DNA from 4 places in the Bacillus sp. JJ1503 genome. Region 4 is predicted to be linked to each of the others. Evidence: riboswitches for the same ligand, from Rfam matches in the RefSeq annotation. Region 4 holds a riboswitch; each other region holds the start of a gene.
The links. A riboswitch is a leader RNA that binds a small molecule or an ion and turns the genes downstream of it on or off. The one in region 4 is predicted to bind S-adenosylmethionine.
Positions count from the first base shown of each region.

Region 1: linked by a shared signal. The riboswitch ahead of metE (5-methyltetrahydropteroyltriglutamate--homocysteine S-methyltransferase) and the one ahead of V7149_RS12575 (O-acetylhomoserine aminocarboxypropyltransferase/cysteine synthase family protein) in region 4 are both predicted to bind S-adenosylmethionine.
Region 2: linked by a shared signal. The riboswitch ahead of V7149_RS08325 (homoserine dehydrogenase) and the one ahead of V7149_RS12575 (O-acetylhomoserine aminocarboxypropyltransferase/cysteine synthase family protein) in region 4 are both predicted to bind S-adenosylmethionine.
Region 3: linked by a shared signal. The riboswitch ahead of V7149_RS07350 (MetQ/NlpA family ABC transporter substrate-binding protein) and the one ahead of V7149_RS12575 (O-acetylhomoserine aminocarboxypropyltransferase/cysteine synthase family protein) in region 4 are both predicted to bind S-adenosylmethionine.

Region 1 covers NZ_JBALOZ010000113.1:8,369-12,366, reverse strand. Annotated here, with positions in the region: gene metE (5-methyltetrahydropteroyltriglutamate--homocysteine S-methyltransferase) at 1-2,256, opposite strand, end outside; cobalamin riboswitch at 2,409-2,598, opposite strand; SAM riboswitch class I at 2,669-2,778, opposite strand; gene V7149_RS09975 (ABC transporter permease) at 3,079-3,998, shown strand, end outside.
Region 2 covers NZ_JBALOZ010000087.1:25,847-29,844, reverse strand. Annotated here, with positions in the region: gene V7149_RS08330 (helix-turn-helix domain-containing protein) at 1-143, shown strand, start outside; gene V7149_RS08325 (homoserine dehydrogenase) at 344-1,549, opposite strand; SAM riboswitch class I at 1,687-1,793, opposite strand; gene V7149_RS08320 (ABC transporter ATP-binding protein) at 2,288-3,280, shown strand; gene V7149_RS08315 (ABC transporter ATP-binding protein) at 3,277-3,998, shown strand, end outside.
Region 3 covers NZ_JBALOZ010000079.1:3,441-7,438, forward strand. Annotated here, with positions in the region: gene V7149_RS07345 (methionine ABC transporter ATP-binding protein) at 1-838, opposite strand, end outside; gene V7149_RS07350 (MetQ/NlpA family ABC transporter substrate-binding protein) at 1,079-1,885, opposite strand; SAM riboswitch class I at 1,980-2,089, opposite strand; gene V7149_RS07355 (trypsin-like peptidase domain-containing protein) at 2,471-3,835, shown strand.
Region 4 covers NZ_JBALOZ010000148.1:71-4,068, forward strand. Annotated here, with positions in the region: gene V7149_RS12575 (O-acetylhomoserine aminocarboxypropyltransferase/cysteine synthase family protein) at 29-1,345, opposite strand; SAM riboswitch class I at 1,455-1,554, opposite strand; gene V7149_RS12580 (hypothetical protein) at 1,646-1,999, opposite strand; gene V7149_RS12585 (MFS transporter) at 2,151-3,419, opposite strand; gene V7149_RS12590 (thioredoxin family protein) at 3,555-3,863, opposite strand; gene V7149_RS12595 (toprim domain-containing protein) at 3,870-3,998, opposite strand, start outside.

The sequences.
Region 1 (3,998 bases), on a different contig from region 4:
TGCTTCAACCATTACCTTAAGTGCTGCGATGGTCTCAGCCTCGCCGCGTGTTTTTAAACCGCAATCCGGATTAATCCAGAAAAGCTTTGGATCAAGGACTTGAAGGGCACGATCAATATTTGCCAGAAGCTCGTCAAGTTCAGGTACACGCGGGCTATGAATATCATATACACCAAGGCCAATCCCTTTATCATACGTATTATTTTCAAATGCATAAATAAGTTCACCGTGACTTCTTGAAGTTTCGATTGAAATCACATCTGCATCGAGGGCATGAATCGCGTCAATAATTTCTTCAAAATCGGAGTAACACATATGGGTATGAATTTGTGTTTCATTTTGTACAGCTGTCGTTGCAAGCTTAAATGCATAGACTGCTGCGCTAAGATAACTCTCCCACTTTTCACGCTTTAATGGCAGCCCTTCACGAATGGCCGGCTCATCAACTTGAATCATACGGATTCCGCTTTTTTCAAGTTCTTCGATTTCTTTTCGAAGCGCAAGCGCAATTTGATTGGCAACGTCGTATCGCGAAATATCGTCACGTACAAACGACCAGTTTAAAATAGTAATTGGACCTGTCAGCATACCTTTTACAGGCTTGTCTGTTAATGATTGGGCATAAAGGGTTTCTTCAACTGTCATTGGCTCTTTAAATGATACGTCTCCGTAAATAAGAGGCGGCTTTACGCAACGCGATCCATATGATTGCACCCAGCCAAATTTTGTGAATACAAATCCATCTAATTTTTCCCCGAAATATTCGACCATATCTGTACGTTCAAACTCTCCATGCACCAGTACGTCAATGCCAAGCTCTTCCTGTATCTCAATCCACTTTTTAATTTCAGCTTGAATAAAATGTTTATAATCTGCATTTGTTAACTCGCCTTTACGCCATTTTAATCGTTGTTTTCTTACTTCCTGTGTCTGCGGAAAGCTTCCAATGGTTGTTGTCGGCAAGAGCGGCAATTGGAAGGTCTTCTCTTGAAGCCTCTGGCGTACTTGAAAAGGAGCTTCACGTTCTGCCTTATAGGCATGTAAGTATTGGATGGATTCTTGAACTGCTTTATTGTTTCGAAAAGAAGATTGATTTAATAAAGCAATAGATTTTGTACTTTTTAGAATGTCATTCTGTATTGCTTCTTTTCCATCATGAATCCCTTTTGAGAGTGTAACGACTTCATACAGCTTTTCATCTGCAAATGATAATGCATCACTTAGAATCTTATCGAGTACATCTTCGCTTTTAACCGTCACAGGTACATGCAATAAGCTTGATGAAGGCTGTGCGATCAAACGATTTTTGGAAACAAACTGTCCAATTTCTTCAAGGAACGAATATTGTTTTTCAAGGTTGGCACGCCAAATATTGCGGCCGTCAATGATTCCAGCAGCAAGCACCTTATCCTTTGGGTACCCATACTTTTTCAAAGCTTCAAGATTTTTCCCTTGGTCATGTACAAAATCAAACCCAATGCCGTGAACAGGGAGGGAGATGATGTCTTCATAAAATTCAACGGCTTCAAAATACGTTTGTAAAATGACTTTTACATGTGGAGCTGCTTCATACAATGCTTGATAAACATTTTTAAATAAGGCCATTAAATCTTTTGAAATAGAAGTGGAAAGGATCGGCTCGTCTATTTGTACCCATTCTACGCCTTCATCCTGAAGTTCTCGTAAAGTTTCAGCATAAAGCGGTACGAATTGATTAACCTTTTCCTTAAATTGACTTGCTTTATAGCCTTTTGCCAAAGAAACAAATGAAATAGGCCCCAAAATGACAGGCTTACCTTCAATATTAAGCTTTTGCTTAGCTTCTTTATAAAATTGGAGAGGACGGTTTTCTACTAGTGCAGGCTCAGCTTCGTCCAGCTCTGGAACAATATAGTGATAGTTAGTGTTAAACCATTTCGTCATTTCAGATGCAACTGCACCTTTCGTTCCACGCGCTATATTAAAATATGTTTCTAGAGATACTTTCCCTCCAGAATAGCCAAAACGCTTTGGCACTAATCCAAACATGACAGCTGTATCAAGGACATGATCATACAAGCTAAAATCTCCAACCGGGATTAAGTCAATTCCTTGATCAATCTGCTTTTGCAGATGCTGAAGGCGAATTTGTTCCATTTGCTTCAAAAACTCGTCTTTTTCTAATTGACCTGCCCAATACAGCTCGAGGCTTTTTTTCCATTCGCGTTTTTCTCCAATTCTTGGATAACCTAAATTCGAGTTTCTTACATGGCTCATCGTTTCCTACACTCCTAATTTTTAATTTTTTCTCAACAAAAAATCTCTCTTTTCAAGTAGAAAAGAGAGATTCATACGCATAGCTAACTAGAGTTGAGACATAATGGTTTTCTCAACACGTATTCTTCACTCCCCTCTATATCCTCGTAGAGTACAAGCATATACAACAGGCAGGTCTCCTGACTTAGGTTCATCGCTTCTTATCCCTTCCCATTTCCAAATGAAATAGTGGTTCCTGATAAGCTGCTCCCCATTACAGTGGCGGGACCGTGTCGGAATTTCACCGGACTTCCCTTTTAAGCTGAGAAAAAAATTAACAGCACCTGATGCATTCGTTTATTAAATTTTTTAAAGGAAAAATAAAAGCCTCTCAAAATAAAAGAGAGGCTTGTACTCCTACTGAAGGAGTCCTCTCTTATTTGCCAAAGCAATATGCTTTGCAGGAATTAGCACCTTTTCAATAAGTAATTGAATGGTTGCCGGGCTTCACAGGGCCAGTCCCTCCACCTCTCTGAATAAGAGTTGTTAATATTTTTAAATGTTTTGAATTTAATAGCCATGTTAGCATGGTAAAGATAAGTTGTCAAAGAATTTTGGAAAAACACTACAAAAGTAGTGTAAGTGAAAAAGGATTAGGGGAGTTAATAAATTTATCATGAGTAAAAGCAGTAGTTAAGCACGATTCTTATGATAATGATAATTACTTTCAATTAGTCGTTGACAATCATTTCCTGCCTGCTATAATAACAATTGTGAGTATTAGTGATAATGATTTTCAGTATCATTAAAACTTACGAAAATGTTTACTTATTGGAGATAGTTATGAAAAAAAGATATCTTATCGTCTCGCTCATTGTACTTTCAATCCTATCCTTATTTGTTGGAGTGAGCCATATTACACCGAAGGATTTGCTAAATCTGCAATCTGATGAAACTCAAATCTTTCTTATCAGCCGATTGCCAAGATTATTAGCGATCCTATTTGCAGGAGCGGGGATGAGTATTGCAGGGTTAATTATGCAGCAACTCAGCCGGAATAAATTTGTTTCCCCTACAACAGCGGGCACACTTGACGCCACTAGACTTGGGATTTTAGTGTCAATGCTGTTGTTTGCGAATGCGTCCCTTCTTGAGAAAATGATTGTAGCCTTTGTATTTGCGCTTGCCGGCACGCTTTTGTTTATGCAATTGCTCGATCGAATTAAATTTAAGGACGCAATCTTTATTCCGCTTGTTGGTTTAATGTTTGGAAACATCTTGTCTTCGATTACGACTTTTTTTGCCTATCGGGCAGATGTTATTCAAAATATGTCTGCATGGCTCCAGGGTGATTTTTCAATGATTATGAAGGGACGATATGAGCTTCTTTACATAACGATTCCATTGTTAGCGGTGGCCTATTTATTTGCTAATCGCTTTACGGTAGCAGGTATGGGGGAAGATTTTTCGAAAAACTTAGGTATGTCCTATAAACGGGTTGTGAATTTTGGACTTATTCTTGTTGCACTAATAACGGTTACCGTCGTTCTAACAGTCGGAATGATTCCATTCCTTGGATTAATAATCCCAAACATTGTTTCAATTTTTAAAGGAGATCATTTGCAAAAGACCTTGCCACATACAGCATTGCTTGGCTCCTCGTTCCTGCTTGTGTGTGACATACTGGGAAGGGTTATTATTTACCCGTATGAGATCTCGATTAGCTTGATGGTCGGAGTCATTGGCAGCGGAATCTTCCTCTA
Region 2 (3,998 bases), on a different contig from region 4:
ATACGCTCACCTATCGATTAAAAAGAATCGAAGAAATACTTTCAATAAACCTTTCGGATAGTCACCAATTTCTAAACATTCATTTGGCTGTCGATCTTTATCCATTCTTAAAGGATAAGCTTCATCAAATAAGTGAAAGTTAGTGCGGGGGTAAAGATAAAAATGTTCTTAATTAATCACTTACATTATACAAGAATTTGGGGAGGTGCTCCTTTTTTCATGCCTTGAATTGCTTGGGAGACAAGGGATTGAAATTATGAAATTCATTCATCACTCAAAATTAAAAACCAGGAGCAACAGCTTAAAGTGTCCCTCCTGTTTTTAATTCAAAAATCAACTATTCCTAACTCACAACCACACCCCTAAACGCCACATCCCCAAGAATTTGATAGACATGCACATTTGGCAAATGAATCGCGTATATGGCCTCTTCAGGTGCTCGAACGATTAATACATTTGGATGAATTCTTTCAATTACTTCAATAGGAGTGGGCAGAATCGAGGCATTTACATCACCGCCGATTGCCCAAAAAGAAAGAGTAGGAGCCTCATTTCCTTCTATCTTTTGTTTGGTATATGCCCGAGGTGAGCTTTCTTTATTGATATGTGCCAAGTCCTCGATTATCGCGCTTGCTGTTGGAAGCATTCCCGCCCCTGGACCTTGAAGGCTAATATTCCCAACAATATCCCCGTCAATGGAAACAGCATTTTGGACACCTTCCACATGGTAAAAGGGATGCTGTTCATTCACAAGTACAGGTTTTACGGTGCAGAGAATTCCACTAGAAGTTCGTTCAATCGAGGCGACATGTTTAAAGCGAAACCCTAATGATGAAAAGATTTCAATTTGCTCAGGAGTGATTCCCCGAATTCCCTCTCTGATCGACTCATCCCAGTTCGGTGCCTCCCCAAATGCAATCTCACTTAAGATCACCGCTTTGTAGAAGGCATCATAGCCGTCTACATCATTGGTTGGATCCGCTTCGGCATAGCCTTTTTCCTGTGCTAGCTTCAATGCTGACACAAATGGTAAGTTTTCTTCTCTCATTTTTGTCAAAATAAAATTAGAGGTTCCGTTAAGAATGCCTTGAACTTTTTCGATGTTGTTTACATTTAGCAATTGCTTAAGTGTTTGGATTACAGGAATCCCGCCAGCGACCGTTGCTTCAAAGCCGAGCGAAACACCATTTTCACTTGCTAACTGTTTTAATTGCTCCCCGTGATGGGCAAACATTTCCTTGTTAGCCGTAATAACTTGGCAACCCCGTTTAATTGCCTGCTGCAAATAGGAAAAGCTTGGCTCTTTTCCAACAATGGCATCAATCACTACATCAAGCTGTTCAAGTGTAATGATTTTTTCGAAGTCATCGGTTAAAAGAACATCCTTATCCGGTTTGTTATGTTTATTTATATTTTTCACAAGAATTCCAACGATCTTCACTTTTTTCCCAAATAGGGCTTGGAGCTTCTTCTGATGTGATTGGACAGTCTGATAGACACCCTTCCCAACGGTACCGTATCCTAATAATGCAATATGAATGGCTGACATGTATGCATTCCTCCTGTTAATTTGTAGTCAATTTGCTATGAATAAGGCAAATTGCCATAGATGGAAAAATAAAAAACCCCCTCTGCATATAAAGACAGAAGGGGGAGCAAGAATGAAATAACAAAATCCGTTCCACCTTCTCATCTTCGGAATTGTGATCATTCCTCTGAAATTGGCACCGTGCATACATATGCTGGTTGCCGAGGCTTCGCAGGGTCAGTCCCTCCACCTCTCTTGATAAGAAGATTAGCAATTATGAAATTATTTATTATCATATCGATTTAAAGGGGTTACGTCAATATAAAGGTTGCTTTGGCAATTACGCTCTTGCTGATGTACGGTCAATCCATCCACACTAACGACCGCTATTCCTGCAAAACCAAGCAGAGAAACCAACGAGAGAATCCAGAAAATCGTATTTCGAACTTTAGAATGCCCCTTATATTTTATGAAGTTTTGATATATCAACATAATACATTTTTACTTTTTAGGGGATTTCTACTTTTCAGACAACCACTATGATTAATGATGATATTAAAACAACTCCCCTGCAATTTCACCATCTTCGTACAACTTTTCTGCATGAATGAAAGAAACAAGAGGGTTCCCCTTATTATATCAATCAATTAATATTTATTAATTAAAAACTATTGAAAATTGGGGGATTCTTATGTAAAATTTAAATTATCAAAAAAATGAAATCGCATTTCAAATAATGAAACCGTTAGGAGTGTCATAATGGTTCAAAAAGTTTTAGAAGTAGACGAGCTAAAAGTTGGAATTAAAGATGAAGATAATCGGAAGATAGCCATTGTGAATGGAATAAGCTTCCACCTCCGTAAAGGTGAAACACTTGGAATTGTTGGAGAATCGGGCTGCGGAAAAAGTATGACGTCTCTTTCATTAATGGGTCTTTTACCTCCAGGCGTTGAGAGGCTTGAAGGAAATATTCGCCTCGGCAGCCTAAATTTCAAGGATTTCGCCAAGAAGGATTGGAGGAAAATCCGCGGGAAAAAGATTTCGATGATTTTCCAGGAGCCAATGAGCTCATTGAACCCGGTCCACAGGATTGGGGATCAAATAAATGAAATGGTTTTAAACCACGAAAGCATCTCGAAAAAAGAGGCGAGAGACCGCGCTTTGGAAATGCTTAAACTTGTCGGTATTCCAAGACCGGAACAAGTACTGAATGAATATCCTCACCAGCTTTCTGGAGGGATGCGTCAAAGAGTGATGATTGCAATGGCTCTTTCCTGTAATCCGGAAGTCCTTATAGCAGACGAGCCTACAACGGCTCTCGATGTAACAATCCAGGCGCAAATCTTAGAATTAATGAAGAAATTGCAAGACCAGCTGCATATGTCCATTGTTCTCATCACACATGATCTCGGAGTTGTGGCGGAGATGTGTGACAGAGTGATTGTTATGTATGCGGGAGAGGTTGTAGAAGAGTCGCAAGTTGTTGATCTTTTCGATAAGGCACGCCACCCTTACACGAAAGGGCTTCTAGCCTCATTGCCGGATATTAATGAACAGAAAGAATATCTATCTTCCATTCCTGGAATTGTTCCAGCTCCGGGTAAAATGCCTGCTGGTTGCAGGTTTGCACCAAGATGCTCATTTGCGCATGAAAGATGCAAAGAAGTTCCTCCGTTATTTGAAATGGATAATGGTTCAAAGGTGAAGTGTTGGATTTATGAACATGGTGAATCGGAGGTGACCTCAACATGACAGAACTGGACAACAATGTATTATTAAAGGTTGAAAATCTAAAAAAACACTTTCCTATTAAAGGTGGTGTTTTCGGAAATAGAACAATGAAGCATGTTAAGGCAGTTGATGGGGTTTCGTTTGAAGTGAAGAAAGGCGAAACATTCGGGATTGTCGGAGAGTCAGGCTGCGGAAAAAGCACCACGGGCAGAACCATTCTCAGACTTCTTGAACCAACCGAGGGAAATATCTTTTTTCAAGGGAAAAATATCGCTGAACTTAATAAAAGTGAAATGAGACGGTTAAGGAAAGATATCCAAATTGTGTTTCAAGATCCTTTTGCTTCCCTTAATCCCCGAATGAAGGTCAAAAATATTATTGAAGAACCGCTTATTAATTTCGGTGTGACTGATCGCGATGAGCGGGAAAAAAGACTCCTTGAAGTAGCTGATCAAGTTGGCTTGACGGCAGCCCAGCTTACTCGTTTTCCACATGAGTTCTCAGGTGGACAGCGTCAGCGAATTGGCATTGCAAGGGCTCTTATCTCAAAGCCGAAATTAATTATTGCAGATGAGCCAGTTTCGGCATTGGATGTCTCGATACAGTCACAAGTTTTAAATTTGATGAAGGATTTACAAAAAGAATTCGGGCTCACCTATATCTTTATCTCACATGATTTAAGTGTTGTGAAACATTTCTGTGATCGGATTGGAGTCATGTATCTCGGTAAGATGGTAGA
Region 3 (3,998 bases), on a different contig from region 4:
TCGCCAAAAGCGGTTGTCCCGTACTTTCTCCGACAAAAGTGAGACGGGAAACCTTGCCGGTTACATTAAGCTGGCTGATTAAGGAAGGTGACAGTTTACGCTGACTGATTGTATTTAAAAACTTCTTCGTAGTCTGTTGTTGAGGCTTTGTAAATAAATTGATTGTCGAGCCTTGTTCAACAACTTCACCATTTTCCATGACAGATACATGGTCACAGATTTTTTGGATAACATTCATTTCATGTGTGATCAGCAGAATAGTAATCCCTAGTTCTTGATTGATTTTTAAAAGTAATTCCAGGATTGAATCCGTTGTCTCAGGATCAAGGGCACTTGTTGCTTCATCACTTAGTAAAATTTCAGGCTCTTGGGCAAGTGCACGGGCAATCGCAACCCGCTGCTTTTGCCCGCCGGAAAGTTGGCTTGGATATGATTGATGCTTATCAGCCAGTCCAACGATATCCAAATATTTGATAACACGGTCATTTGTTTCTGTTTTGTTGTAGCCTAATAATTTTAGGGGGATGGCGATATTATCATATACGGTGGCTGTTTTTAGGAGGTTGAAACCTTGGAAAATCATGCCGATTCTTTTTCGGACATCGCGCAATTGGTTGAGCGACAAAGAAGTAGCTTCTTTGCCGCCAATAAATACTTTTCCGCTCGTAGGCTTCTCCAATAAATTTACACAGCGTATCAATGTGCTCTTACCAGCACCGCTATAGCCGATCACCCCATGAATTTCACCTTTTTTCACATGAAGATTCACATCTTTAACTGCTTTGACAATCCCTTTTTTCGACTCAAAGGATTTTGAAACATGTTCTAATATAATCATGGGGGCTTTTCCTTTCTGAGCTATCTTTGCTTGACCGAAAACCTGTCTAGCAAACTCACTTTCTTGGACAACTTCTATCAAATTACCGAAAGTCTGTCCAGGAAACTATCTTTATTGGACAGCTTTTATCGAAATCTCAATATCCTGTCCAGGAAACTCACTTTCTTGGACAGCTTTCATCAAAATACCGAAAACCTGTCCAATAAACTCGCCTTCTTGGACTGCTTTCATAAATTTCTATTAAAAACCAGGGATGATGGATCCGCGGAATTCTTCTTCGATGAATTTTTTAACTTTTTCACTCTGATAAGCGTTCACCAATTTTTTAACGACAGGATCGTTTTCGTTTTCCGCTCTGACAACAATATAATTCACATATGGAGAGTTAGTTGATTCTAAAATAAATGCATCTTCTTTCGGATAAAGACCCGCAGCGATTGCAAAGTTTGTATTAATGGCTGCAGCATCGACTTCGCCTAATTGTTTTGGAATTTGTGCTGCGTCAAGTTCAATGAACTCAAGATTCTTTGGATTTTCCACCACATCATGAATAGAGGCTGTTTCTTCTTTGCCTTCTTCAAGCTTAATGTGGCCATTTTCTTGTAAGATGAAAAGTGCACGTGCTCCATTTGTCGGATCGTTTGGCAGACCAAATTTCGCTCCGTCTGGAAGATCTTCAAAGCTTTTATATTTTTCTGAGTAAATCCCCATTGGATTAAGAATCGTTTTCCCAACTGGTACTAATGTAGTTCCATGATCATCATTAAATTTTTCAAGAAAAGGCTTATGCTGATAGCTGTTAACATCTAAGTCGCCTTCATCTAAAGCTGTATTTGGAAGGACGTAGTCAGTAAAAGATTTAATTTCCAACTCAAGTCCGTCTTCTGCAGCCACTTCTTTAACCACTTCCAATATTTGAGCATGCGGACCGTCCGTTGCTCCAATGACTAGCTTCTTCTCGTTCAGTGCCCCGCTGCTTTCTTTACTGCAAGCAGCAATAAACAATGTCATACCAAGTAATGCTAAAACCATTCCAAACTTCTTCACTTTATTGTTCCTCCTGTGTAGTTGTATTGGAAGAAGAAAAAATAAAAAGCCTCTCCATCAAAAAAGAGAGGCTTTATGTATACATAAAAATCCTCTCTTATCTTTCAAAACAATGAATGTTTTGCAGGATTTAGCACCAATCTATTAAACATAGACGGTTGCCGAGCTTCATCGGGCCAGTCCCTCAGCTACTCTTGATAAGAGATAAACTATTTAATTTTTCAAATTCCTTAGATACAAACTTTACTCTCATTTAATCATATTGTCAACAAGATTTAGAAAAATGACTAATTTAGGCCCACTTTTTCATTCTTTGAAGTAAAAGGCCGTCCGTCCTTTTATTTTCCCCTGTTACAAAATCAGTCATATAATGTATTAAATAGGTTCCATAGTGATTATTTGTTTTTAATAGTAACTCATTCAAATAATTTCTACGGAAAGCATCGTTCCAGTCCTAGAACTTTATTTTATCTCTTTCCCCTACTTCCACTTCATTTCACCCCAATATTTTCCTTTTAAACTAGGAACTTTTGCAAAATTAAATTATAATTACACTAGATAACTATTTGAATCGGGAGTATGGATATGATAGTGAGAACTAAGCCTTTAAAGTTTAAATTGAAAGAAACACGAAATCCTCTCGAAGATTTTATGTTCCTTAGCAAAATTGATCATTCTGCCGTTACGAAAGAAGTTATTTTTCTTAGGTACATCGGAATTCCTGACACTGTTCAGCATTACATTGAAAACATTCTGAAAATAGACCGCTGTTTTTCATCAAGTGTGCCGGCTGTTCCTTACTTACGACTGCAGCGACTTGAAGGTATTTCAAACAAAAATGAAATTTCCAGACTTACAAAGGTTTGGGAGGAATGGGATGCAATCACCAATGTTGCTGTCATGAATCCTCATTTACTTCATCAAACACCCCTTTGCAGCCAATTAAATAACGATAGCCTTGAATGGACAAAAAAACTTATTTTTGTGGAGATTCTGTCCAAGTATAGAACATTGCATCCACAATCCAATGACACACAAATTAAAAACTTTGCAGTTAAATTTTTGAATTGGATAGAAATTTATTTACCTAAGCTTTTTGAAGGTACAAGCATATCTCCAAAAGTGGTTTTTATCGGAGATATTAAGCTTCATGAGCTATTATTCTTGTATTTCCTGTCCCGTCTTGGCTGTGATATTTGCTATATGAACCCGAAAGAAGATATGGTTCATTTGTATCCTGAGATAGAAAAATTCTCAACTTTATATAAATTCAGCACACTGAATTCAGATCAGATAACTATTCCTGATTTGACAGCACCTTCAAGCATCTCTGCTAAAGAAAATCTGAAACAAATTCCAACTAAGAGCAGAGAATTCAGCTATGAGGAGCTGGCAGGTCTATCGAACTCCGTAGTCATGATTAAAAGTTTTGATGAGCATAATAAAATATTATGCAGCGGCTCTGGTGTTGTCATTCATAGCAAAGGGTATATCTTAACGAATCTGCATGTGGTTGCGGGCGGTCATCTTTTTTCGGTGCTCTACGAGAATGAAACCGAAGAATATCTAACAGGAAATTTCATTAAATATCATCAGCAATATGACCTGGCTATTATTAAGGTTGATAAAAATTGTGCTCCTCTCCCTGTAAAAACGGATGGCAACTTAGTGCGAGGACAAAAAATTGTAGCTATCGGCAGCCCATTAGGATTGTTTAATTCCGTCTCCGATGGCATTGTATCCGGTTTCCGGGAAATTAAGGATATCCCTATGATCCAATTCACTGCTCCAATCTCTGACGGAAGCTCTGGCGGCGCCTTGCTGGATATGTACGGAAGGCTAGTGGGGCTAATCACTGCGGGCTTTGACAAGGGACAAAATTTAAATTTAGCCGTACCTGCGGAAAATATATATCATTTTGGGCGGAATTTTATTGAGCATACGGACTAGGTTTCGCAAATAAATTGAGTGGTTTCGTAAACAAAGTGGAAAAAACAGAATAAAATGCCTGCCTCCTATCGTTTTCACGATGGGGGTAGGCATTTTTATCATTAATTTATCTTATTTAGGATTTATAAAAGTTCCTATTATAAAATAGTTGCACTAATTCTCT
Region 4 (3,998 bases):
TTTTACTTATATTTTATGCCTTAAATAATTATGCTTTTGCAGTTAGCGAGGCAATACCTGTTGCTGCCTCAATTGCTTGCTCTAAATCTTCAATAAGGTCTTCAACATTTTCAATTCCGATAGATAGGCGGACTAGATCCTCAGGAACGCCTGCTGCCTTAAGCCCTTCTGTATCAAGCTGCTGATGCGTTGTACTTGCCGGGTGAATAACTAAGCTTTTCGCATCGCCAACGTTTGCAACATGTGCCCATAGCTCAAGATTATTAATGAAAGCCGCTCCAGCTTCTCTTCCGCCTTCGATTCCAAATACGACTACAGAACCTGCACCCTTCGGCAAATACTTATCCGCTAATGCTTTATCCGGATGATTGTCACTTCCAGGATACAGAACCCAATTAATAGCTGGATGAGCTTCTAAATATTCTACCACTTTCTTCGTATTAGCAATATGCTCCTTCATCCGCACATGAAGTGTTTCAAGTCCAAGTGTAAATTGGAACGCATTTTGCGGGCTTAATGCAGGACCAAGGTCTCTAAGAAGTTGAACTCTAGCTTTAATAATATAGGCAACGGCACCTAATGCCTCACTATACACAAGGTTATTATAGCTTGGGTCTGGCTGAGTGAATCCAGGGAATTTAGGAGAATTCCAATCGAACTTTCCACCGTCTACAATGATTCCTCCAGTTGTTGTTCCATTTCCCAGCAGCCATTTTGTAGCGGAGTGGACGACAATATCCGCTCCAAATTCTATCGGTCTGCATAAATATGGAGTCGCGAATGTATTGTCAATAATAAGTGGAACCCCATTCTCGTGTGCGATTTCCGCTACCTTTTCGATATCTAACACCTTTAAGCTTGGATTTCCAATCGTTTCAGCAAAGACAGCCTTTGTTTTTTCAGTAATCGCTTTTCGGAAGTTTTCAGGATCCTCAGGGTCGACAAATTTTACTTTAATGCCGTATTTAGGCAGTGTCACAGCAAACAGATTATAAGTTCCCCCATAAAGGTTCGAGGCTGAAACAATTTCATCCCCAGCTTCAGCAATGTTCAAAATGGCTAGTGTAATGGCGGCCATTCCGCTAGCCACCGCTAGGGCACCAACTCCCCCTTCTAACAAGGCAACCCTTTCTTCAAAAACTGTAGTAGTTGGGTTGTGAATACGAGTATAAATATACCCAGTTTCCTTCAAGCCAAATAAATTAGCTGCATGTTCTGTGTTTTTAAATTGATAAGCATTGTTTTGGTAAATTGGCACAGCTCTTGCCCCTGTTACAGGATCCGGCTGAAGGCCCCCATGTACACCTAATGTCTCAAATCGATAGTTCTTTTGTTTTTCTGACATTTTTCATCTCTCCCTTTTTCATGTGCAAATGTTTGATTTACTAATTCTTTTACTTATAAAAGAAGAGTTGAAAAAACCCTCTTCATAAGAAGAGGGTTGATATCATCTCTTCTTATCTATCAGAGCAATTACTCTGCTGGAATTGGCACCGTGTAAATACCGGTTGCCGGGCTTCGTAGGGCCAGTCCCTCCACCTCTCTTGATAAGAATATTTAATTGTTATACTTAAGTTATTATAGCGATACTATCATATTGATTTTAGGCAGTCAAGGTATATTTTAGAAATTTCTGATTTAATAATTATTTTTTACATAAAATGAAAAGAGATTCTAACAGCAATATTTTACGGAAGGTTGAATCGACTGATACCTTCTTCCACCTTATTGCCTCTCTTAATTTTTCATTTCCTGTTAAAATGGCATGAATGCTTTCTTTAGATCCTGATATGATGGCATCAAATTGTTGTTTCTGAATATCTGGATAAATGGAAATATGGCCATCCAGAAATTTTAACGGAACCTCTATATCCCCGGCTTTGATACAAATTAATAAGGAGGAATCAGCTAACAATTTCTGTAAATGCGATTTACTCTTAACCTCTTCAATAAATGAAGCAGCCATCTTTTCCATTTCCATCACCTCTAAAACGAACATATTATTTTTTCTTCTGTATCTACATTCAACAAAAGCAACGACATCCCTCTTATTTCTGTTCGACACAATAAAAGCAAAAAAAAGACAATGCCTCGACTATTTTCAGCATTGTCTTTCATTTCCCGAGAAATATATCTTTTATTTGCATGTATTAAACTGCATTAACGGTGGATACCGCTTTTTTTGTCTTATTATGGTTCTTAAATACTAGATAAAAATAAATCGATCCTACTAGATATAACGAAGCTGTAATAGAAAAAACAAGCGCATATCCCCAATAGGACCCATACTTTATCACAATCCCTGTAGATACAGGGCCCATTGTTGCCCACCCTAAATTAAATACCATTTGGTTTACAGAATTCGCTAAACCTTTATAGGAGTCACCTACTTTAGACATCATGAGCGACATTTGGATGGGGTTTCCCGCATTCATCAACGCCTGTCTAAATAAAAATCCGAGTGCGGCTAGTAATAAATTTTCCGTGTATGCTGTGAGAAGGAGAAATGGCAGTGACATGAGTTGAAGAATGACTACAGCCTTCACCTCCCCTACCTTTCGAACAACAATTGGTCCAATGATCATAGCAACCGCTGTTGCAGCCTGACCCATTGAAATAATGAAACCGATTGCTGAGTTGGAAGCAGAAAAACGATCTGCAAAATATAGATTGAGATAGGGAATCACTAATCCAGCACCAATTCCGATGAGAAGCTGTGCAATTGCAAAAAGCCCTATCATTTTAAAGCCATCACTTTTATAAAATTTCTTCTTATATGTTGTTTGCTTCTCTTGAATTTTGGCAGTTGAAGAACTAGTTTCCTTAAATCGTGTAATTGGCAGTACACCTATAAGAAAGAAAATACCCCCAATTATTAGTGTAATTCGAATACTAGTCAATGATGTTGTAAAAAATGAAAATAAATCTGTTAAGATTCCGCCGCTTAAATTTCCAATAACATTAGCTCCTGTCATAACCGCGAAATGCATACTAAATAAATGGACCCGCTGTTCAGACTTAGAGTTCTCAGCAAGCCAAGGGATAAGCGAAACTTGAAGAAATGCAGACGTTATTCCCGTTAAAAAGGCAAACAAAAGCAGAAGTGATTGGATTTCAATGACACCTCGAAATAACAGCACAATGCCAGTTGCAGTTGCTCCAAAGAGCATAGCTTTTTTTCTCCCCATCCGGTCACTCATAATGCCCGCAGGAACAAGAATTAGAGCCGTGGCCAATGCAGTCATGGAGATGACCTGACCGTTCAATCTTTCAGTAAAGCCTAACTCCCGAATGTAAAAATTGTAAATAACCATAAAAATTCCAAAACCAATCTGCGTATAGACATTTGCCCAGATGGCCTGCCTAATATTATGATTATATCCTTTAATCTGGCTTGCCCATTCTCTATAAAATGTCATATAGTTTCTCCTCGAAAAAATATTTCGTATCCCTAAATATAATACATAAATATGGAAGCACTTGTAAATAAATAATCAGTGAATGTTTAGAAAATAAAACCAAAATAAAAATACCAGGCAAAATGACCTGGCATTTTAAAGAACACTCTTTATTCTATCTAATAAATAGGGAACAGAATGAAAAGCGTACAGTTTATCCTGAATATGTCCATCTTTAATCATGATGAGGCAAGGCACACTTTCTACCTCTAGCTGCTCAGCGAATTCAGACATATAGTTTAAATCGGCTTTCCCAATTAGATGATCAGGCAGCAGTTGTTCTATAACTGTTAACATTTTACTGGCTAGCTGACACGTACCGCATAAAGGAGTATAAAGATATACCAAACCTGATTTGTGATTCTTGATAAGCTTTTCAAATTCCTCCCGTGACCATTCCTGCAATGATTCTCATCCTTTATCCAAAAACTCTGTGTATACATCTATATTAGCCGATAATAACACGGTAGCAAGATGATGTTCCGGAGCAGTTGCAACCTCGCGATACATACGATCGATATAAAGGTGCTCAGCCTCTGG